3 regions of the Janthinobacterium sp. SUN033 genome follow, and region 1 is predicted to be linked to each of the others. Evidence: predicted binding sites of a transcription regulator. Region 1 holds the regulator's gene; each other region holds the start of a gene.
What was found. The regulator FNR, encoded in region 1, switches genes on or off when oxygen is low (the NO sensors DNR and NnrR bind a similar motif). The targets are predictions, from matches to a motif close to TTGATNNNNATCAA.
Positions count from the first base shown of each region.

Region 2: the regulator FNR is predicted to act here: its motif matches at 3,193-3,206, upstream of OX460_RS28080 (FeoA family protein).
Region 3: the regulator FNR is predicted to act here: its motif matches at 2,979-2,992, upstream of OX460_RS26490 (IPT/TIG domain-containing protein).

Region 1 covers NZ_JAPQNV010000004.1:729,004-736,660, reverse strand. Annotated here, with positions in the region: gene ccoO (cytochrome-c oxidase, cbb3-type subunit II) at 1-575, shown strand, start outside; gene OX460_RS20425 (cbb3-type cytochrome c oxidase subunit 3) at 577-780, shown strand; gene ccoP (cytochrome-c oxidase, cbb3-type subunit III) at 773-1,693, shown strand; gene ccoG (cytochrome c oxidase accessory protein CcoG) at 1,696-3,078, shown strand; gene OX460_RS20410 (FixH family protein) at 3,181-3,705, shown strand; gene fnr (fumarate/nitrate reduction transcriptional regulator Fnr) at 3,709-4,467, opposite strand; gene OX460_RS20400 (response regulator) at 4,717-7,657, shown strand, end outside.
Region 2 covers NZ_JAPQNV010000009.1:74,544-82,200, forward strand. Annotated here, with positions in the region: gene OX460_RS28055 (glutathione S-transferase N-terminal domain-containing protein) at 1-347, shown strand, start outside; gene bfr (bacterioferritin) at 405-881, opposite strand; gene OX460_RS28065 (Fe2+-dependent dioxygenase) at 1,303-1,983, shown strand; gene OX460_RS28070 (energy transducer TonB) at 2,138-2,839, opposite strand; gene OX460_RS28075 ((2Fe-2S)-binding protein) at 2,857-3,072, opposite strand; gene OX460_RS28080 (FeoA family protein) at 3,485-3,769, shown strand; gene OX460_RS28085 (ferrous iron transporter B) at 3,772-5,673, shown strand; gene OX460_RS28090 (hypothetical protein) at 5,683-5,964, shown strand; gene OX460_RS28095 (hypothetical protein) at 6,029-6,190, shown strand; gene OX460_RS28100 (AraC family transcriptional regulator) at 6,226-7,146, opposite strand; gene OX460_RS28105 (oxidoreductase) at 7,275-7,657, shown strand, end outside.
Region 3 covers NZ_JAPQNV010000007.1:207,721-215,377, reverse strand. Annotated here, with positions in the region: gene metH (methionine synthase) at 1-2,572, opposite strand, end outside; gene OX460_RS26490 (IPT/TIG domain-containing protein) at 3,214-5,691, shown strand; gene fmt (methionyl-tRNA formyltransferase) at 5,779-6,735, opposite strand; gene def (peptide deformylase) at 6,830-7,372, opposite strand.

The sequences.
Region 1 (7,657 bases):
TGCTGATCGCCCTGGTCACGGTGGTGATCAGCATCGGCGGCGCCGTCGAGATCGTCCCCCTGTTCTTCCAGAAGAGCACGACGGAACCCGTCGCCGGCCTGAAGCCGTACTCGCCGCTGCGCCTGGCGGGCCGCGACATCTACGTGCGCGAAGGCTGCTACAACTGCCACTCGCAGATGGTGCGTCCGCTGCGCGCGGAAACGGAACGCTATGGCCACTATTCGGTCGCCGGCGAATTCGTCTACGACCGTCCGTTCCAGTGGGGTTCCAAGCGCACGGGGCCCGACCTGGCCCGCGTGGGCGCGCGCTACAGCGACGAATGGCACCGCACGCACTTGAACAACCCGCGCGACGTGGTGCCCGAGTCGAACATGCCGTCCTACCCCTGGCTGGCGAAGACCAAGCTGGTGCCTGACGACATCATGCCGAAGATGCGCGCCCTGAAACGCCTGGGCCAGCCGTACAGCGATGAAGAGATCGCCGCCGGCCCCGCGCAGCTGCAGGACAAGACGGAAGAAGACGCCCTGGTCGCCTATCTGCAAGGCCTCGGTACATTAATCAAAACAAGGAATTAGCATGGCAATCGAAAACCTGTTTGACAGCGCCAGCAGCGTCATGACGGTGGTTTCCTTTACGACGTTCGTGGGCATCCTGTGGTGGACGTTCAGCCGCAGCAACAGCGACTTCGACGCGGCGGCACGCCTGCCGTTCGCCGACGACGCGCTCGACTATCCGGCCGAAGCCGAAATGACCCTGGCGAAGGAGCATAACCATGGCTGACTTTACCAATGGCTTCTGGAATATCTACATCATCGTGCTGTCCCTGCTGGGCATCATCGGCTGCGGCGTGCTGCTGTACTCGCAGTCGAAAATCAAAGTGGTCGAGGGCGCCCCTGCTGACGGCACCACGGGCCACGTCTGGGACGAGGACTTGAAGGAACTCAATACGCCGATGCCGCGCTGGTGGATGTGGTTGTTCTACATCACCATCGTCTTCTCGCTGGCCTACCTGTTCCTGTATCCGGGCCTGGGCAACTATGCCGGCAGCCTGGGCTGGAAATCGACGGGCCAGTACGAGGAAGAGCTGAAGAAGGCGGAAGCCGACTACGGTCCCCTGTTCAACAAGTACCTGAGCCAGGACTTGAAGACGGTGGCCGCCGATCCGCAGGCGCAAGCCATCGGCCAGCGCCTGTTCCTGACCTACTGCGCGCAATGCCACGGTTCGGATGCGCGCGGCAACAAGGGCTTCCCCAACCTGACCGACAAGGACTGGCTGTATGGCGGCGAACCCGACATCATCAAGACCACCATCATGCACGGCCGCAATGGGCAAATGCCACCGATGGGCGCCGCCCTAGGGTCCGAAAAGGATGTCGAGAACGTGGCCCATTATGTGCTGAGCCTGTCCGGCTCGACCTCGGATCCCGTCAAGTCCGTGCTGGGCAAGGCCAAGTTCGGCGCCTGCATGGCCTGTCATGGTGCCGATGCCAAGGGTAACCAGATGCTGGGCGCGCCAAACCTGACGGACAAGACCTGGCTGTACGGCGGCAGCGCCGACACCATCATGGAAACCGTACGCAAGGGACGCAGCAACACCATGCCGGCCTTCAGCGATTTCCTCGGCGAATCCAAGGTACACGTGCTGTCGGCGTATGTCTGGAGCCTGTCGAATCCGCAGGCACCCGCAAAGTAAAAATGGAACCTCAAGTCATCAAGATGTATGCGGCCCGCGAGCAAATCTACCCTCGCGAGGCCAAAGGACGCTACGCTACCTGGCGATGGGTATGCGTATGGCTTACCCAGCTCGCGTTCTACGGCTTGCCGTGGTTGACCTGGAATGGCAGGCAAGCCCTGCTGTTCGATTTGACCACGCGCAAGTTCTACATTTTCGGCGTCGTGCTGTGGCCCCAGGATTTCATCTATCTGGCGGCCCTGCTGATCATCTGTGCGTATTTGTTGTTCCTCGTCACGGCCATTGCCGGGCGGGTGTGGTGCGGGTTCTCTTGCCCGCAAACGGTATACACGGAAATTTTCCTGTGGGTCGAACGCCGCATCGAGGGCACGCGCAGTGCGCGCATGGCCCTCGACAAGCAGGGCCCCTCCGTGCGCAAGGCGTTCAAGAAGACGGCCAAGCACCTGGTATGGGGCGCCATCGCCCTGTGGACGGGCTTTACCTTTGTCGGCTACTTCACGCCGATCAAGGAACTGGCGCAGTCGGTGACCACGCTGAACTTCGGTCCCTGGGAATGGTTCTGGGTCTTGTTCTACAGTCTGGCAACCTACGGCAACGCGGGCTGGCTGCGCGAGCAGGTGTGCAAATACATGTGCCCCTACGCGCGCTTCCAGAGCGCCATGTTCGACCAGGACACTTTGATCATCACCTACGATGCCAAGCGCGGTGAACCACGTGGCGCCATGAGCAAGAAGGCCGGCAACAACGACAAGCTGGGCGATTGCATCGACTGTACCCTGTGCGTGCAGGTGTGTCCGACCGGTATCGATATCCGTAACGGCCTGCAGTATGAATGCATCGGTTGCGCCGCTTGCGTCGATGCCTGCAACAGCGTGATGGACAAGGTCGACCGGCCACGGGGACTGGTACGCTACAGTACCGACCATGCGATGGAAAACAACTTCAATTCGAAGCAGATACGCCAGCGCGCCATGCGCCCGCGCGTCTTGATCTACACTTCCATCCTGGCCCTGATCATCATCGCCGTGTGTACTTCGCTGGCCCTGCGCACGCCCCTGAAAATGGACGTGATCCGCGACCGCGGTTCCATGGGACGCGAAGTGGAAGACGGCATGATCGAAAACGTCTACCGCCTGCAGATCATGAACACGTCGGAGCAAAGCCAGCATTTCAAAATCAGCGCTTCCGGCTTGCCGGGCCTGACCTTGCTGACGCGCGAAGAAGTGACCTTGCAGCCGACGGAAACGCTGGGTTGGCCCATCCGCCTGCGCGTGCCGCACGGCGTGGGAGAGAAGGGCTCGAACAAGATTGCGATCGAATTGCAATCGCTGGACGACCCATCGCTGCATGTGCGTGAAAGCGCGGTATTCATCGTGCCACGTTAACAAGGAAAGGCGGACGGGGACCGGGTGCCCTCGCCGCCGCCACGAAGTTGCAGGAAGGCCGGTCCCCGCACGGGGATTGGCCGTTTACACAGGAGAAATACCATGTCCGACAGTCTGAAACTGCAAGCACCCGTTGCACCGTGGTACAAGCATCGCTGGCCATGGCTGCTGATGATCGGCCCCGGCCTGTCCGTGGTCGTCGGCAGCTTCATGGGCTATATCGCGTTTACGCAGCCCGATGCGCTGGTGGTGGGCGATTATTACAAGCAGGGCAAGGCGATCAACCAGGATTTGAAGCGCGACACGATCGCCAGCGACCTGGCGATGGATACGCGCCTGTCGTATGACGTGGCGCAAGCACGCCTGACCGGTTCCGTGCACAGCTTCGGCAAGGCCTATCAGGCGCCTTTGCAGCTGCACCTGGCGCATGCGACCCTGCCGGAAAAGGATATCAAGGTGCTGGTGCAGCCCGACGCAGCCGGCAATTTTTCCGTGGCGCTGCCGATGCTCGAGCGCAGCCGCTGGCAAGTGCTGGTGGAAAACGACAAACGCGAGTGGCGCCTGTCCGGCATCTGGACCTGGCCCCTGCAGCGCAGCATCGCGCTGCATGCGGACGAGGAACTGTAAGTCTTACTTGCAGACGTCCGTGCCGGCCGTAATGGCTTTTAACTTGGCCGGCTGCAGGATTTCAATTTCCCGATTGGAGACGCGCAGCCAGCCTTCCTTCTTGAACTTCGACAGCAGGCGGCTGACGCTCTCGATGGTCAGGCCCAGGTAGTTGCCGATTTCCTCGCGCGACATGCGCAGCTGGAAATTGCTGCCCGAATAGCCGCGCGCTTCATAGCGCGACGCCAGGTTGACGATGAAGGCGGCAAAGCGCTGCGTCGCCTGCATATTGCCCAGCAACAGCATGACGCTTTGCTCGCGCGTGATTTCCTGGCTCATCATGCGGTGGAAATGGCGCAGCAGGGTCGGCATATTGCCCAGCAATTGTTCCAGGCTGGAAAACGGGATTTCACACACTTCGCTGTCTTCCAGAGCCACCGCATTACAGTGGTGGCGGTCGGCGCTGATGGCGTCCATGCCCAGCAGTTCACCCGCCATCTGGAAGCCCGTCACCTGCTCTTCGCCGCCCGGATTGATCTGGTACGTCTTGAAATGCCCCAGGCGGATCGCATACAGGTTCTGGAACGAGTCGCCGATACGGAACAGCGAGGCGCCGCGCACGATCTTGCGGCGGCGGCCGATGATCTGATCCAGCCTGTCCATATCGCCCACATCGAGGCCCATCGGCAGGCACAATTGATGCATGCTGCAGGTCGAGCATCGCGCACGCAACGCCTCCACGTTCACGGTGGGCAAGGTTGGAGTGAGTAGCGCTTCAGTCATGTCGGTACCTTTTAGAAAATGCAACAACAAGTTTACTGCATACAGCCGCATACAGGGTTGCCGTATGCCAATTTCACCGTAAATTCGGCGAATAAACGACGTCCAGCCTTTAATTATATGGCAACATCGTCAAAAGCCCATCCGGGACGGGCAATTTGCGCGGCGGCGCTTGCCAAGCTGGGGCATTGATAGGAAAATTCCTGACAGCATTATCTGCCGCCTGTGCCGCCCGGTACTGAAAAGGAAATCATGAAGCCTCTCGGCATTAAAGCAAAAGTCGCGCTGGCCACCAGCCTGACCTCGATCGCCATGATCGCGCTGGTCACCATGATCCAGGTGCAGCACATGCGCGACGACTTCACCCGAGTACTGCTGAGCCAGCAATCGTCCCTGATCACCCGCACCGCTGCCGAGCTCGACGACAAGCTGGGCATGCTGCTGCAGATCGTCACCCTGACGGCCAGGCAGCAGCCGCCGGAATTGATCGCCCGGCCCGCCCAATTGCGCGAATACTATTCGCGCCGCTCGATGCTGGTGCTGTTCGATGACGTGCTGGTGCTCGACGCGCATGGCGCCGTCGTGGCCGACATGCCGGAGGTAGCGGGGCGCGCCGGCATCAACGTCGCCGAGCGCGAGTATTTCCAGACCGTCCTGCGCACGCGCCAGCCCATGATCACCGAACCGATGCTGGGCAAGTCGAGCGGCATGCCCATCGTGCAGATGGTGGCGCCCGTGCTGGCCGCCGATGGCCAGGTGGCCGGCGTGGTGATCGGCGTGCTGCGCCTGTACAAGGACAACCTGCTGGGCCGCCTGCGCTCGGAAAAGATCGGCAAGAACGGCTATTACTTCATTCTCACGCGCGGCGCCGTGCCGCGCTACGTGCTGCACCCCGATACCAGCCGCTTGCTGCAACCGCGCAAGCCGAACGCCAACCTGACGACGACCCGGCTGCTGAAGGAAGATGGCGAAGGCAGCATGGTCAGCACCAACAGCCGCGGCATCACGGCCGTTAACAGCTTCAAGCGCCTGAAATCCGTGAACTGGCTGCTGGCCGCCTCGCTCCCCGTCGAGGATGCCTTCGAACCGTTCGATGGCGTGCTGTACCGATTGGTGCTGTGGAGCATCCTCGCCTCGCTGCTGGCCGCCTTTGTTCTGGGCTGGGTCACCGTGCGCCTGCTGTCGCCGCTGGTGCGCCTGCGCGACACCCTGCTGGCCCTGCGCACCAGCGGCAGCCGCTTCACGCCCGTGCCGGTGCAGCAGCGCGACGAGATCGGCGAACTGACGGAAGCGTTCAACGGCCTGATGAGCGAACGCGACCGCCTGCAGCAGGAACTCGAATCGCGCGCGGCGGAGCTGGAACAGGAACGCGACCGGGCCGAGGCGGCCAACCGCGCGAAGAGCGATTTCGTGGCCAACATGAGCCATGAAATCCGCACGCCCCTCAATGCCGTGCTGGGCATGGTGTATCTGCTGGGCAATACCAAGCTCGACACGGAACAGCGCAAGTATCTGACCATGGTCAGAGTGGCGGGCCAGTCGCTGCTGGGCATCCTCAATGACGTGCTCGACTATTCGAAGATCGAGGCGCGGCGCATGGAATTGTCGCCCGTCGAATTCGACCTCGATGAAGTCATGAATACCCTGGCCACGACGATGACGATGAATGCGGGCGAAAAGGAGCTGGAACTGGCCATCGCCGTCGAGCCCGACGTGCCGCGGCGCCTCGTGGGCGACGCCCAGCGCCTGCAGCAAATCCTCGTCAACCTGGCCGGCAACGCCATCAAGTTCACGGAGAGCGGCGAAGTGGTGGTGGCCGTCAGCCTGGCCGAGAGCGAGAGCGGCCGCGCCTGGCTGCGCTTCGAAGTGCGCGACACGGGCATCGGCATGACGGAACTGCAGCAACAGCAGCTGTTTGCCGCGTTTTCCCAGGGCGACCAGAGCATCACGCGGCGCTTCGGCGGCACGGGCCTGGGCCTGGCCATCAGCAAGCAGCTGATCCACATGATGGGCGGCGACATCGCCGTCGCCAGCAGCGAAGGCAAGGGCAGCCGCTTCTGGTTCAGCGTGCCCTTCGAAATGCTGGCGCAGCCGGCCGAAACGCGGCGCACGCCGGCGCTGGGCCAGCTGCGCCTGCTGGTGGCCGACGACAACCGCACCACGCGCGAACTGATCGTCAAGCTGATCGAGGCGTGGGGCTGGCTGGCCGACGAAGTGGACTCCGGTTTTGCCGCCATCGAACTGTACCGCGAACGCCTGGCGCAGCAGCAACCGTACGACGTGGTGCTGGCCGACTGGCACATGCCCGTCATGGATGGCCTGGCCACGGCCAAGGCCATCCGCCAGGCGGCCAGCGGCCAGCGCCAGCCCATCGTCGTGATGGTCAACGCCTTCGCCCGCAACCACCTGGAAGAAATCTCCAGCGCAGCCGAGGCCGATGTCGTGCTGATGAAGCCGATCACGGGATCGAGCCTGTTCGACGCCCTGCACCAGGCGCTGATCGCCAAGGACGACGGCGGCGAGCAGCGCATGCTGCACCAGCCGCTGGGCACGGAACTGGCCGGCGTGCATTTCCTGCTGGTGGAAGACAACCACCTGAACCAGGCCGTGGCGCGCGGCATCCTCGAACACATGGGCGCCACCCTGGACGTGGTGGGCGACGGCTTGCAAGCCGTGGAACGGCTGCGCACGGAAGCGCTGCGCTACGACATCGTGCTGATGGACATGCAGATGCCCGTCATGGACGGTTTCAGCGCCACCCACATCATCCGCACGGAACTGCGCTTGCACCTGCCCGTGATCGCCATGACGGCCGGCGTGCTGGCGTCCGAGCGCGAGCGCTGCATGACGGCCGGCATCAGCGATTTCATCGCCAAGCCCGTGGTGGTGGAAGAGATGATGGAAGTCATCCTGCGCCACCTGCCCAAGCGCCCGCAAGTACAGACGGCCGAGCCGGCACGCGTCGCCGATGAAGAAGTGTTTTCCATGGCGCCGCTGATGCGCGTGATGGGACGCGATGCGAAGGGGCGCGGCGTGCTGCGGCGCATGGTGGAAGACGCGCTGAACAAGGGCATGACGCCCGTGCACGAGGCCGAAACGGCGTTGCAGGCGGGCCGCCACAGCGACGTGGCACGCATCCTGCACAGCGTGCGCGGCTCCGTCGGCACCCTGGGCACGAAACGCCTGATCCGCG
Region 2 (7,657 bases), on a different contig from region 1:
CCGATATCAAGAACTGGGAAGCGCTGGCCGACGGCATTCTCGACGCGGGCGTGCTGGTGCGCCTGGAGCGCACGCAGCGCCCGCCCGAGCAGCAAAGCGCGGCCTGGATCGCGCGCCAGCTGGACAAAGTCACCCTGGGCCTGGCGGCGCTGGAAGCGCGCCTGGGCGAGAGCGCATATTGCGCCGGCAAGAACTACACCCTGGCCGACGTGGCCGTGGGCTGCACCCTGGGCTGGCTCAGCTTCCGCTTCCCGGAAATCGACTGGCGCGCCGATCACCCCGCGCTGGCGCGCCTGTTCGACAAACTGTCCGAGCGGCAGTCGTTCAAGGACACCGTGCCGCAATAAGGCGCGGACGTAAAAAAACCGGCGATTGCCGGTTTTTTTATCTGCCTCGAAGAAAAATTACTCTTCAATCGCCATCTGGCTTTGCAGGTAGTTCTGGATGCCGACTTTGGCGATCAGGTCGATCTGCGTTTCCAGCCAGTCGATATGTTCTTCCGTGTCTTCCAGGATCATCAGGAACAGGTCGCGCGAGACGTAGTCGCCCGCTTTTTCGCTGATGGCGATGCCTTCCTTGACGGTGGCGTGCGCGGCGCGTTCCAGCTTCAAGTCGCATTCCAGCATTTCCGGCGTGTTCTCGCCGATCAGCAGCTTGTGCAGCGCTTGCAGGTTCGGCAGGCCGTCGAGCATCAGGATGCGGTCGATCAGCTTGTCGGCGTGTTTCATTTCGCCGATCGATTCTTCGTATTCCTTCTTGCCCAGCTTTTCCAGGCCCCAGTGCTTGTACATGCGCGCATGCAGGAAGTACTGGTTGATGGCCGACAGTTCATTGGTGAGCTGTGCGTTGAGCATGCGGATGACTTCTTTATCGCCCTTCATGGGATTTCCTTTGTTCTGTGTCGCGTTCGATGATGAAACCGGAGGCTGCTGGCGTTCACTGCCGGGTGGCGCTGGCTGCCTGGTGGCGCGCAGGTTGCCGGTTTCGCTATGCCCGCATGATAGCGCAAAATATGGGCGATTTCGGGCGGTAAACGGCATTTTTCCGTCTTTTTAACGTAAATATCGTGCGAATAAAACCCATTCTCAAATGGATTGGCACATTTTTCCGTTTTTTATTTGCTAAGGAAAATGATGGCCATTCTCATTCGCGTTCCTGGCGCTTTTTTGCTGCTGCTGGCGCGCCTGCATGGCCGCGCTGAAAAGGCGTGAAATGTTGGTCCGTTCTTGCTTTTGTGTCTTCTTGGGCGCTGCCGGCGATGCGATAATCAGGCAGCGATATTTACTGAAAAAGGATAGCAAGATGATGCTGCATATACCCGGCGTGCTGACGCCGGAACAGGTCACGCAGTTTCGCCAGCGCCTGGCGCAAACGGACTGGGTCGACGGGCGCGCCAGCGTCGGGGCGCAAGGCGCGCAAGTCAAGCGCAACCGCCAGCTGGCGGAAGGTTCGCCGCTGGCGCTGGAACTGGGCGAGATCGTCAGCCGCGCGCTGATGGCCAATCCCCTGTTCTTTTCCGCCGTGCTGCCGCTGCGCATCCTGCCGCCGTTCTTCAACAGCTATGCGGGCGGCGAGCACTATGGCCTGCATATCGACGGCGCCATCCGCACGCCGAAAAACGGCATGCAATCGATGCGCGCCGACGTCTCGTCGACCGTGTTCCTGAGCGAGCCGGACGAGTACGAAGGCGGCGAGCTGGTGGTGGTCGACGCGTATGGCACGCATGAAGTGAAATTGCCGGCCGGCGACGTGATCGTGTATCCGTCGAGCAGCGTGCATCAGGTGCTGCCCGTCACCAGCGGCGAGCGCATCTGCTCCTTCCTGTGGACGCAAAGCATGGTGCGCGAGGACTGGAAGCGCAGCATGCTGTTTGAGCTCGATCAAAACATCCAGAGCGTGCGCGGAGAACACGGCGATTCGCCGGCGACGGTGGGTTTGACGGGGCATTATCACAACCTGCTCAGGATGTGGGCGGAGATGTAGCGCAAAAAAAAAAGTCTGCCTGGCCCGGGGATGTAGGCTGGCAGACTGAAACAAGCAGTTGCTTGACTGGTACAGAAAACAGGGCGCAAAAAAGCAAGCAGGGCACAGGGTGCGGTGCTTGCGGGCTGGCAGCGGCGCAAGGGCCGCCGGAAGGCTAGCTCAGTTGGAAGGTCAGCGGTACTAACACGTACACGGGCACAGGCTTGCCGTTTTCGATCATCGGCTTGAACAGCGCGCGCTGGGCGGCCTGGCGGCCCGCTTCATCGAGGTTGCCGTAGCCGGTCGATTTATGGATCAGGATTTGCTCGGGCAAACCTTTTTCATTGATCAGGATGCGCAACACCACGGTGCCGCTCTCGCCCAGGCGGCGCGACAGATTCGGGTAGATCAGCTGCGGCGCCTTGATGTATTCGACGCTGCTGACGGTGCGCGGCGTCGACGGCGCCGGTGGCGTCGGCGACGGTGTCGATGGCGCTGTCGGCGCGGCGGTGGCAACCGGTGCCGCTTCGGCGCGCGTCGGCTGCGGCGGCGTGATCGTCGGTTCGCTCGGCGCCACGGCGATCAGCGGCAGCGGCGGGATCACGGCGCGCGGCACGGGGGCGCTCAATTCCACGGTTTTCGGTACGGACGGCGCTGGCGGCTTGGGCGGCGCCGGCGGGGCGATGATGCTGATGGTGGTGATGGTCGGCATGGCCGCCGTGACCACACGGCTCAGCAGGCCGCTCTGGATGGCGTAAAAGCCGGCGATGTGCAGGACGACGATGGCCATCAGCGGCGCGAATTTGTTGCGCTTCTTGTCGAAGTCGGCAAATTGCTGCACGGCCTGCACCGTTACGGGCGGGGGCATCATCGTCATGGCGTTCATCGCTTTCTTTAGTTTGTCAGTACAGCTCGCATCAATACGGTTTCTTGCAGCGCCACGGTGGCGTTCAGGTGATCGTTCAGCACTTCCCGCGCGCAGGTGTGGCATTTGCCGCAGCAGGTGGCCACGCCCAGGTCGCGGCGCAGTTCGGCCATGCTGGACAGGCCAAGATCGACGGCTTGACGGATTTCACGATCAGATATGTTGTTGCAGACACATACAATCATTGATACACCTTCTGGCTGGAGGATGAACAGACACTAGTGCTGGAAAGCATTGTTGCTAGTGTTTTAATGAGAATCATTATCATTACGTTTCATTGTCGCGCAAAGCGGGGGACAATGCAAGTGATTTTGATCAAGTGTGCGGCAGTTGGCGGCCTGGCGCCGCAGCTTCACAGGCCATGTTTCCGAATGACGCAGCCCTTGATGGGGGCGGCTCTCCGGGCTAAATAAAAACTATTCGCATTCATGTTTATAATGCTGGTATTGTCTCGGACGGTCGCCGTCTGGACGGATTGAATGGCCGCTTGTCGGTAATGCGCAACAGTTGCGTTTTACGTCACAAACCTGGAACCGGTGCAAGGCGCCTTGCGCCGTCGCCGGTATCAGGTGTTCTTAATTTGAACGGAATTTGCTCATGACTCTAGTTCCACCCATGATGACGCTCGATGCGCTGGCAGTCGGCCAGAGCGGCACGGTGTTGCATATCACGCCCCACACGGCAGGACAGACGGAGGACGGCGTCGACCTGGCCCGCCGCCTGATGGAGCTGGGATTCGTTCCCGGCGAACGAATCCGCATGCTCAAGCGCGGCATTCCCGGCGGCGATCCGCTGGCCATCAAGGTCGGCAATGCCACGTTCGCACTGCGCCGCTTCGAAGCGGCGCTGATTACGATTCAACCGCTGCTTCAACCGGAATGACCATGGGTGCTGTCGAAACTATCGTGGATGCAGGCGTGCACAAGCCGCCGCATCAGCCACAAATTGCCTTGCTGGGCAATCCGAACTGCGGCAAGACCGCCCTGTTCAACCGTTTGACGGGCGCGCGCCAGAAAGTGGCGAACTACGCCGGCGTGACCATCGAGCGCAAGGAAGGCCATTTCACCTCGCCAGCCGGCAAGCCCGTGCGCTTGCTCGACCTGCCGGGCGCCTACAGCCTGTCGGCCACCACGCCCGATGAAGCCATCACGCGCGACGTGGTGGGCGGCTTGCGCCGCGGCGACCCGCGTCCGGACGCCATCATCTGCGTTGTCGACGCCACCAACCTGCGCCTGAATCTGCGCTTGGTGCTGGAAGTCAAGCGCCTGGGCCTGCCCATGCTGCTGGCCCTGAACATGACGGACGTGGCGCGCAAGCGCGGCATGCTGATCGACACGGTGAAACTGTCGCAGGAACTGGGCATGCCCGTGGTGGAAACCGTGGCGGTGCAGCACGATGGCGAAAAAGCCTTGCTGAACGCCATCGACGCCATGCTGCCGCTGCCGGCCGTGGAAGCGAAACCGCTGGCGGCCATCGATGCCGTCAGCGTCGAAGAAACCCAGCGCGAAGTGCGCCGCATCCTGTCCGCCGTCAGCAATGACACGAGCGACAAGGGCAACCTGACGGAAAAGATCGACGACGTGGTGCTGCACCCCGTGTTCGGCCCCATCATCCTGGCCGTGCTGATGTTCCTGATCTTCCAGGCCGTGTTTGCCTGGGCCGCCACGCCGATGGAAATGATCACCGATGGCGTGGGCCACCTGGGCGCCGTACTGACGGCGAACATGCCAGACGGTCACCTGAAAAGCCTGCTGGTGGAAGGCATCATCGGCGGCGTCGGCAGCGTGCTGGTGTTCCTGCCGCAGATCCTGATTCTGTTCTTCTTTATCCTGAGCCTGGAAGACTGCGGCTACCTGCCGCGCGCCGCCTTCCTGCTGGACCGCCTGATGGGCGGCGTGGGCTTGTCCGGCCGCGCCTTCATCCCGCTGCTGTCGAGCTTTGCCTGCGCCATTCCCGGCGTGATGGCGGCGCGTACCATCCAGAATCCGCGCGACCGCCTGGTCACCATCATGATCGCGCCGCTGATGACGTGTTCGGCGCGCCTGCCCGTGTATGCGCTGATCATCGCCGCCTTCATCCCGGAACGCCAGGTATGGGGCTATCTGAGCCTGCAAGGCCTGGTGCTGTTCGTGCTGTACTTCGCCGGCATCATCTCGGCCATGGCCGTGGCCTGGGTCATGAAACGCGGCATGGGCGTGCGCGGCAACCAGCCGCTGATGCTGGAATTGCCCGCCTATCACTGGCCGCACCTGCGCAACCTGGCCGTCAGCCTGTGGGAGCGCGCGAAGATCTTCCTCACGCGCGTCGGTACCATCATCCTGAGCCTGATGATCATCCTGTGGTTCCTCAGCACCTTCCCCGGCGCGCCGGATAACGCCATCCACCCGCCGATCTACTACAGCCTGGCCGGCATCCTGGGCCGCGGCCTGGAAGTGATCTTCGCGCCCATCGGCTTCAACTGGCAGATCTGCATCGCGCTGGTGCCGGGCATGGCGGCGCGCGAAGTGGCCGTCGGCGCCCTGGGTACCGTGTATGCGCTGTCGCAAACGGGCGATGCGCTGGCCACCACCCTGGAGCCGCTGATCGCCCATTCGTGGTCGCTGGCGACCGCGCTGTCCTTGCTGGCCTGGTATGTGTTTGCGCCGCAGTGCCTGTCGACCCTCTCCGTGGTCAAGCGTGAGACGGGCGGCTGGCGCTATCCGCTGCTGATGGCCGGCTACATGTTCGCGCTGGCGTATGCCGCCTCGTTCATCACGTACCGTGTCGCCCTGATGCTGGGCGCTTAGGAGAAAACCATGTGGCAAACCCTCATCGTTGCCCTGATCGTCGCAGCCGCGCTGTTGCATTTTTCAACCAAGTACCTGCCGGCGGGCGTGCGCCGCGCCATCGTGCGGGGCCTCGTGCGCTGCGGCCTCGATGAAGCGAAGATGTCGACCTTCTTCAAGGTGGCGCCGGGCTGCGGCAGCGGTTGCGGTTCCTGCGGCTCGTGCGACAGCCCGCCGCCGCCGTCAAGCACGCCGCCAGCCGATGGCAGCAGCAAGCGCGTGATCCTGATGCAGGTGCAGCGCCAGGACTGATGTACGTCTAGCCACGGGCGCGCCCGTGGGCTACACTGGGCTTTCCGTATGGCAAGGAGTGGCAATGGCGATACTGTTGATCTTCATGTTTTTGTTTGCGGTCGCCACCTGGCTGCTGGCCAGCCGGCGCGGCCGCCACGGGGGACTGTGGTTCGGTATCGGCCTGTTTCTCGGACCGTTTGCCTTGCTGGCGGTAGCGGCCTTGCCGCCCGTGCCGGCGCGCTGACCTTGTATGATTAAAACCCGCAAGCGCGGGTTTTTTTACGCCTGCGCGTTCGCGTGGCGCAGCCGGTACTGGCGCGGCGAGCAAGCCATGACGCGCTTGAAGGCGTGGCTGAAGGCGCTGTCGGAATCGTAGCCCAGCGCCTGTGCGATCAAGGTGACGGGTGCGCTGCCGTCCTTCAGGCGCCGCGTGGCCAGGCGCATGCGCCAGCGCAGCAGATAGTCGAGCGGCGTTACGCCCACCCGCTTCTTGAAGTGCAAGGCAAAGGCGGAGCGCGACTGCCCCGCGACGGCGGCCAGCTGCTGCAAGGTCCAGCGCCGCGCCGGTTGCGCGTGCATGGCCTCGATGGCGGCGCGCAGCCGTGGATCGGCCAGCGCGAACAGCCAGCCCACCGGGTGCGAGGCCTGCGCTTCAAGATACTGGCGCAGCATTTGCAGCAGCATCATGTGGCCCAGGTGGCGCGTCATCAGCGCCGCGCCGGGCGCCGTCGCCTGCAGTTCCTGCGCCAGCCGTTGCAAGGCCCAGTGCAGCACGCTGGCCTGGTCCGTATCGCCGCGCACGTGCAGCAGCGGCGGCAGGCAGTCGAGCAGGATGGCCGCTTCGTCGCCAAAGAGGAAGCGTCCGCCGATGAGGAAGAAATCGTGCTGCGGCGCGCCGTGGCGGGCCACGCCCTGCTGCGTGTGCCGGTACACTTCCAGCGCTGGCGCGGCCGGCAAGCCGGGCGTGCTGGCCAGGGTGAACGCGCGTCCCGGCGCCAGCAGGAAGCAGTCGCCCGTCTGCAGCTGCACGGGAGCGTCGATGCCCGCGACCGTCAGCCAGCAAACGCCTTCGATTACGGCGTTGAACTTGATGCCGTCCGGCGGCGGAAAATCGATGGCCCACGCACCGCCCGCCTTCAGGCCGGCAAAGTAGGAGCTGCGCGTATCAAACAGCGAGAGTACATCGGAGAGCAAATCCATGGTGGCGGCAATTCTGGACGATGGCGATAGTATTGAGGATTTTACGCCATTCACCGTCCAGAACTGCTCGCGCAAAATACGCATGTCGCCAGCCATCCCGCGCTGGCCACCCACATGCAGAGGCAGACATGACATACGGCGATCACAGGCAAATTCCCCTTCATTCCGGCTTCGGCGCGGCCACGACCGCCAGCGAGGTGCTGGCCGGCCGCGACCTGTCCGGCGTGCAGGCCATCGTCACGGGCGGCGCGTCGGGCCTGGGGCTGGAAACGGTGCGCGTGCTGGCTGGCGCTGGCGCCAGGGTGCTGGTGCCGGCGCGCGACCAGCATCAGGCGCAAGCGGCACTGGCCGGCATGACTGGTGTGGAGGTCGCGGCGCTCGACCTGCTCGATCCGCAATCGATCGACGCATTCGCGGCCGCCTTCCTTGCCACCGGCCGCCCCCTGCACCTGCTGGTGAACGGCGCCGGCATCATGGCCACGCCCTTGCTGCGCGATGCACGTGGCTACGA
Region 3 (7,657 bases), on a different contig from region 1:
AGTGTTCGTCGCGCTGCATTTCCTTGGCGACATAGGCCATTTCTTCCAGCGATGGCGTGATCAGGCCCGACAGGCCGATGATGTCGGCGTTTTCCACCTTGGCGCGGGCGAGGATTTCCGAGCACGGCACCATCACGCCCATGTTGACCACTTCGAAGTTATTGCATTGCAGAACGACGGTGACGATGTTCTTGCCGATGTCATGCACGTCGCCTTTCACGGTCGCCATGATGATCTTGCCCTTCGGCTTGGCGACGATGCCCGTGCGCTTTTCTTCCAGCAGCTTTTCTTCCTCGATAAATGGAATCAGATGGGCCACGGCCTGTTTCATGACGCGCGCCGATTTGACCACTTGCGGCAGGAACATCTTGCCCTGGCCAAACAGGTCGCCGACCACGTCCATGCCGGCCATCAGCGGGCCCTCGATCACGTGGATGGGGCGTCCGCCATTGTGCAGCAGCTCCTGGCGCGCTTCTTCCGTGTCTTCCACGATGAATTGCGTGATGCCGTGCACCAGCGCATGCGACAGCCGTTCCTGCACCGTGCCTTCGCGCCAGGCCAGGGTTTGCGCCTCGGCCTTGCCGCCCGCCTTCAGGGTGCCGGCAAATTCGATCATGCGCTCGGTCGAGTCGTCGCGGCGGTTCAGCACCACGTCTTCCACGCGCTCGCGCAATTCCGGGTCCAGGTTGTCGTACACGCCCACCATGCCGGCGTTGACGATGCCCATGGTCATGCCGGCCTTGATGGCGTGGTACAGGAATACGGTATGGATGGCTTCGCGGGCTGGATCGTTGCCGCGGAAACTGAAGGACACGTTCGACACGCCGCCCGAAATCTTCGCGTACGGCAGGTTTTCCTTGATCCAGCGCGTGGCGTTGATGAAGTCGACGGCGTAATTATTGTGCTCTTCGATGCCGGTGGCGACGGCAAAGATGTTCGGATCGAAAATGATGTCTTCCGGCGGGAAGTCCAGCGCATCGATCAATAAATGGTATGCGCGCGCGCAAATTTCGATCTTGCGCTCGAAGGTGTCGGCCTGGCCCTTCTCATCGAAGGCCATGACGATGACGGCCGCGCCGTAGCGGCGGCACAGCTTGGCCTGGCGCAGGAATTCCTCTTCGCCTTCCTTCATGGAAATCGAGTTGACGATGGCCTTGCCCTGCACGCATTTCAGGCCCGCTTCGATGACCGACCATTTCGACGAGTCGACCATGATGGGCACGCGCGAAATGTCGGGTTCCGAGGCGATCAGGTTCAGGAAGCGCGTCATGGCCGCCAGCGAGTCGAGCATGGCTTCATCCATATTGATATCGATCACTTGCGCGCCGTTTTCCACTTGCTGGCGCGCCACGGATAGCGCCTCGTCATATTGCTCGTTGAGAATCATGCGCGCGAACGCCTTCGAGCCCGTGACGTTGGTACGCTCGCCCACGTTGACGAACAGCGACTCGTCATTGACGACGAACGGTTCCAGGCCCGCCAGGCGCAAGTCGTGCGATGGGGCCGGCACGGTGCGCGGGGTATTTTTTGACAGCAACTCGCCGATGGCGGCGATGTGCTCGGGCGTGGTGCCGCAGCAGCCGCCCGCCATGTTCAGGAAGCCCGCGTCGGCAAATTCGCGCAGCAGGGCCGACGTGTCGGCTGGCAACTCGTCGAAACCCGTGTCGCTCATGGGGTTGGGCAAGCCCGCGTTCGGGTAGATGCAGACGAAGGTGTCGGCGATCTTGGCCAGCTCTTCCGCGTACGGGCGCATCAGGGCGGCGCCCAGCGCGCAGTTCAGGCCGATGGTCAGCGGTTTCGCGTGGCGCACGGAATTCCAGAAGGCGGGCACGGTCTGGCCCGACAAGATGCGGCCCGATGCGTCCGTGACGGTGCCCGAAATCATCAGCGGCAGGCGCACGACATCCGGGTTTTGCTCGTAGAACAGGTCGATGGCGAACAGGGCCGCCTTGCAGTTCAAGGTATCGAAGATGGTTTCCACCAGCAACACGTCGGCGCCGCCTTCCACCAGGCCCTGCGTCTGCTGCAGGTAGGCGGCCACCAGTTGGTCGAAGGTGACGTTGCGCGCGGCAGGGTCGTTCACGTCCGGCGAGATCGACGCCGTCTTCGGCGTGGGCCCGAGGGCGCCGGCGACGAAGCGCGGCTTGTCCGGCGTGGAATATTTATCGCAGGCGGCGCGCGCCAGCTTGGCCGCCTGGACGTTCATTTCATAGGCCAGGTGGGCCATGTGGTAATCGTCTTGCGCGATCGTCGTGGCGCCGAAGGTATTCGTTTCGATCAGGTCGGCGCCGGCCGCCAGGTAGCGCTCGTGGATTTCCTGGATGATGTGCGGCTGCGTCAGGGTCAGCAACTCATTATTGCCCTTGACGAACAGTTCGCGCGCGCCACTGTCGGCCGGCGCGGCGAAATCGATGAAGCGGCCGGCGGGGCCGCCGCGGTACGCTTCTTCGTCGAGCTTGTATTGCTGGATGATCGTGCCCATGGCGCCGTCGAGAATCATGATCCGCTGCGCCAGAATGGCGCGCAAGGTGGCTTCGGTCGGGGACATGGCGGGGATCACGGTATCGTTCATTTCATGCTTTCAATAGGCAAACGGGCGGCGGCGCGGCGACAAGACGTTACGAGGCGGATGCGGGTCAGCAGGATCAGCTGACGGAGAGTTGCCGGCCGGGTAGGGCAGGCAGAAGGTGGCAATCGCCTGATTTCACCGGGTCTAAAATTATACGGCATCAGGCTGCTTTGGTTTTAAGCAAAAGCGGCCGTTCGCCCCACGGCAGGCCTTCTTGCAACACATCGCCTGCCGCCACGCCTGCTTCTGAAAATTACATTCCTGAAAATCTTACTCAAAACGTTAATTATTCCAGCAAAGTTGGCAGAACGATATGGCGTCTAGGCTGTGGAAAAATTTCCACATTATTTGCGCCGCATCAGCATATTTTTAATGAGTTGAATGGCAATAGCTGCAAAGGAAAGTAATTTTGATTTTAGCCAATACAGAGTGAGGGGAATAATGCCCAGAGTAAAGTTTGCCAAGCAGATATTTTAATTATTATCAAAACCAATTGAATCAAAAGCATTAATAGTTGTCTTTGGGAATCGAACTAAACCATAATATTGGTTCTTCGAAATTAAATTCTCACCAAAAGTCACCAATATGTCACATTTATCTCGTGTCCTTCCCGGCATCGCGCTGCATCAACATGGTTGCCAGCCATGAAAAACCATCTGCTTGTCGCATTGTTTGTCATGCTGGGCCTGTCCGCCTGCGGCGGTGGTGGCGGTGGGGGCGGCGACACGGTGGTGGCGACCACGTCGGGTACGCCCGTGCTGCTGCCTGCCGTGACGGCCGTTTCGGCGGCGAATGTCGCCGTCGGTGGCAGTCTGGTGCTTACGGGCACGAATCTGAGCCGCGTGACGGCTTTCCAGGTGGGCGGCGTGACCGTTGCCACCAGCGCCGCCAGCGACACCAGCATCACCCTGACCATGCCGGGCGTGCCCGTATCGGGCGCCTTGAGCCTCGTCAGCGCCAGCGGCACGGCGGCCACCAGCTATAACGTCAATGTGTACCTGCCCTTGAGCGTGGGCAGCGTCGCACCGGCGACGGGCGGCGTCGGTTCCAGCGTGACGATCACGGGCGGCGGCATGGGCGCCGTGACGGCGGTGCAGTTTGGCAATGGTGCTGCGGCAACGCCGCAAAGCCAGACGGCCGGCAGCGTGACGGTGCTGGTGCCTGCGGGCGCGGCGACAGGCGCGCTGACGGTGCGCGGTCCCTACAACGATGTGCTCAGCGGCGACACGTACACGGTGCTGGCCAGCGTGACAGTGACGTCGATCACCTCGGCCGTCAATAACGGAAGCTTGTCCGTGACGGTGCAGGGCAGCAATCTCGACCAGGTCACTTCGGCGTCGGTGGGCAATACGCCGGCCGTCATCGTCAGCGCCACTGCCAGCCAGCTGCTGCTGTCCGCGCCGGCCGCGGCAACGGGCAACGTGATGCTGGCGGCTGCGTCGCGCATCGCCGTGAATGCGGGCACGGTGTCGGCCTTTACCCTGGGCAGCATTGATTTCGCGCAAGTACTGAATTTGAATGCCAGCAATACGGCCTTGCGCTTGACGCGCGGCAAGCCGGCCGCCGTGCGCGTGTCCGTGCTGGCCGGGCAGGCGGGCCAGTCCAGCCCGGCGGTCACCTTGAATGCGACCGCCGCCAATGGCAGCAACCTGGGCAGCATCGCGATGACGGGGCCGGCGCTCTTGCCGACGACGAAGAACGATGACAGTTTCAACGGCAATTTCAGTGCCGTCCTGCCTGCAGGCTGGATCTTGCCCGGCGTGCGCGTGCGCGTGACGGCCGTCGGCAATGACGGCGTGCAAGTGAGCCAGGAAGCGGCGCCCGTGGTGGCCAGCCTGGCCAAGATCCGTCTGGTGCTCGTGCCCTTGAGCACCGATGATGGCGTGGCGCAACTGCCTGATGCCGAGGTGATCCGCGCCGCGCTGCTGCGCGTGTATCCGTATGCGACGGAAAATATCAGCATCACGACGCGCGCCGCACTGAGCCTGCCAGGCAGCAGCACGGCCGACAGCTGGTGGAGCGATGCCCTGGGCAAGCTGGAAAACCGGCGCGCGCTGGAAGACAGCGGCGCCTACTATTATGGTTTCGTGCCGAAGATGTCCGTCACCAACGCCGCCGGCCTGGCCTACATCAACCAGCGCAGCAGCGGCAACGACTTTACGTCGGCCATCGGCCTCGATGCCCAGTCCAATAGCATCGCGGCGGTCGACCCATTCTCCAATCAATGGCCTCTGTGGCTGACTACGCTCGTGCATGAGCTGGGCCACAACCACTCGCTGCAGCACGTTCCCTGCGGCGGTCCGGCTGGCGCTGCTGTCGACTACCCATATGCGAATGGCAATCTGGGCCCGCAACCGCTGTACAACAGCAACTATGCAGGCAGCATCGGCCAGCTGAGCAAGGCAGTCTATGGCAACACGCCGATGAAGGACGTGATGAGCTATTGCAGCGGCGCCTGGTTCTCCGACTACAGCTATGCGCGGGTGCAGCAATTCCTGGAAAAACGCAGCACGCAGATTACGGGCAGCAATGTGCTGGCCGCCAGCATGGCCGTGGCCCAGAACGGCTACCTGACCATTTCCGGCCGCATCACGCCTGGCGGCGTGGCCCTGCGCCCGGCTGTTGCCTCGTCGGCGCGCATCGGCACCGCTGCCAGCGGCAGCGGCCATGCTTATACCTTGCGCGTGTTGACGGCGTCCGGACAGACTATCGACTTGCCCTTCGATGGCGTCTCCGTGGCCGACCATGGCGGCAACGCCATGAGCCACTTCCGCGTCAGCTTCGCCAATCCGGGCGAAATCAGCGATGTGCAAGTGTTGGCAAATGGCAAGGCTTTAGCCAAGCTGGAACGCCCGGCGCGCCGCAGCAAGGCCGCCGCCAACGATGCCACGTTTGATGCGGCGCAAAGCGGTGGCCAGCTGGCGCTGGTCTGGAATGCCGAGGCGGAACCGTATGCCGCAGTCATGCACGTGGCTGCCGATGGCCGCAAGACGGTGGTCGCCAGTGACTTGACGGGTGGCAAAGCCAATGTCGACGTGAGCGCCTTGCCGGCCGGCGGCCGTTTCGAGGTCAGCCTGTCGTCGTCCGTGGGCGCACGCCTGATGAAGGTGCAGCGCCGCTAAGCTAGCGGGGCGGATGCAAAAAAGGCTTGCCGCGGCAAGCCTTTTTTTATGGCCATCGGGATGATGGCGCGGTGCAATCCGGTGAAGTCAGGCGAAGCGCTTGCCTTCGAGGGGGAAGCCCTTGATGAATTCGGCCGCAGGCAGGCGCTTGCCGCCCGGTTTTTGCAGTTCCGTCAGGCGCAGCGAGCCATTGCCGCAGGCCACGACGATGCCGTGCTGGGCGTCGGCCGCCAGCACCTGGCCCGGCGCTTCCTTGCTGTCCGCTTCGAGCACGTCGGCGGCCCAGATCTTGATGATGGTGCCATCGACCTGGCCGCAGGCGCCGGGAAACGGATTGAAGGCGCGGATTTTCAGGCCCAGTTCCAGCGCCGGCAGGCTGAAATCGAGCGCCGCTTCTTCCTTGGCGATTTTTGCCGCATAGGTGACGCCCGCTTCCGGCTGGGGCACGGCTTCCAGCGCTTGCAGCTGCATCTTGCGCAGGGTCTCGACGATCATCTTGCCGCCCAGGGTGGCCAGCTTGTCGTGCAGGCTTGCCGTGGAATCGCCCGCTTCGATGGGCGTGCGCTCGATGGCCAGCATGGGGCCCGTATCGAGGCCTTCTTCCATCTGCATGATGGTCACGCCCGTTTCATCGTCGCCGGCTTCGATGGCGCGGTGGATGGGCGCGGCGCCGCGCCAGCGCGGCAGCAGGGAACCGTGGATATTGATGCAGGGTTTGATGTCGAGGGTGCTGCGCGGCAAGATCAAGCCGTAGGCCGCCACCACCATCACATCGTAGTCGGTGGCCAGCAGGCGCTCGTGCGCTGCTTTTGCCTCGGCGGCGCGCTGCGGGTCCTTGCTGTCCATGCGCAGCGACAAGGGCTGCAGCACCTCGATGCCGTGCTGCAGTGCATATTGCTTGACGGCCGAGGCGTGCAATTGCATGCCGCGTCCGGCAGGGCGGTCGGGCTGGGTCAGCACCAGCGGAATCTCGAATCCCGCTTCGTGCAAGTCTTTCAGGGCCGTGGCGGCAAATTCAGGCGTGCCTGCGAAGATCACTTTCATATGGTTCCTTGACGTGAGGTGCGCAGGCCCGCGCCGAAGGCGCCAGGCTGGCAGGGTGTTACGGTCAGTCTATCAGCAGTACTGCAAAAGCGGCTTAGAAACGGCGGTTCTGTGCGCGCAGGCTCGCTTCGCGTTCGAGACCACGGATTTCCTTGATCATCTTGGTCTTGATGCGGTTGCGCTTGAGCGGCGACAGGTATTCGACGAATACCTTGCCCAGCAAGTGATCCATCTCATGCTGGATGCAGACGGCCAGCAAGCCATCGGCTTCCAGTTCGAACTGCTTGCCGTGGCGGTCCAGGGCGCGCACCTTGATGCGGGCCGGACGCTCGACGCCGTCGTAGACGCCAGGCACGGACAAACAGCCTTCGTCGTAGACCTGCTTTTCCTCGCTGGCCCAGGTGATTTCCGGGTTGATGAACACTTGCAGCTGGTTTTTTTCTTCGGTGATGTCGATCACCATCATCTGGATATGCTCGTCCACTTGCGACGCGGCCAGGCCGACGCCCGGGGCGTCGTACATGGTTTCAGCCATGTCGTCGATCAGGGTTTGCAGGCGCGCGTCAAATTCGGTGACGGGCTTGGCGATCGTGTGCAGGCGAGGATCGGGGTAACGCAGGATATTTAATATGGACATACGGATTCGACTGGTTAAGGTGGGCGCCGGTGCGCCGGATTATTCATGCCTGGGCCATGCGAACGATGGCAGGGCTATTTTCTGTTGGGTACGCCATGCTTGGGCGCGTATGGCACAACGGCGCGGCAGATGCGTTTGCCAGTGCGCTAATCGTTTGCTGCAAAGGGAAATTTTATCACAGACGCCCATGCTCCTGTGGATGGGAGGCCGTTTTGCACGCGCCTTGCACGCATCCTTGCGCGCGTCGGTATCGCGTGCGCGCCATGGCGCTAGCATGGGAGGGCA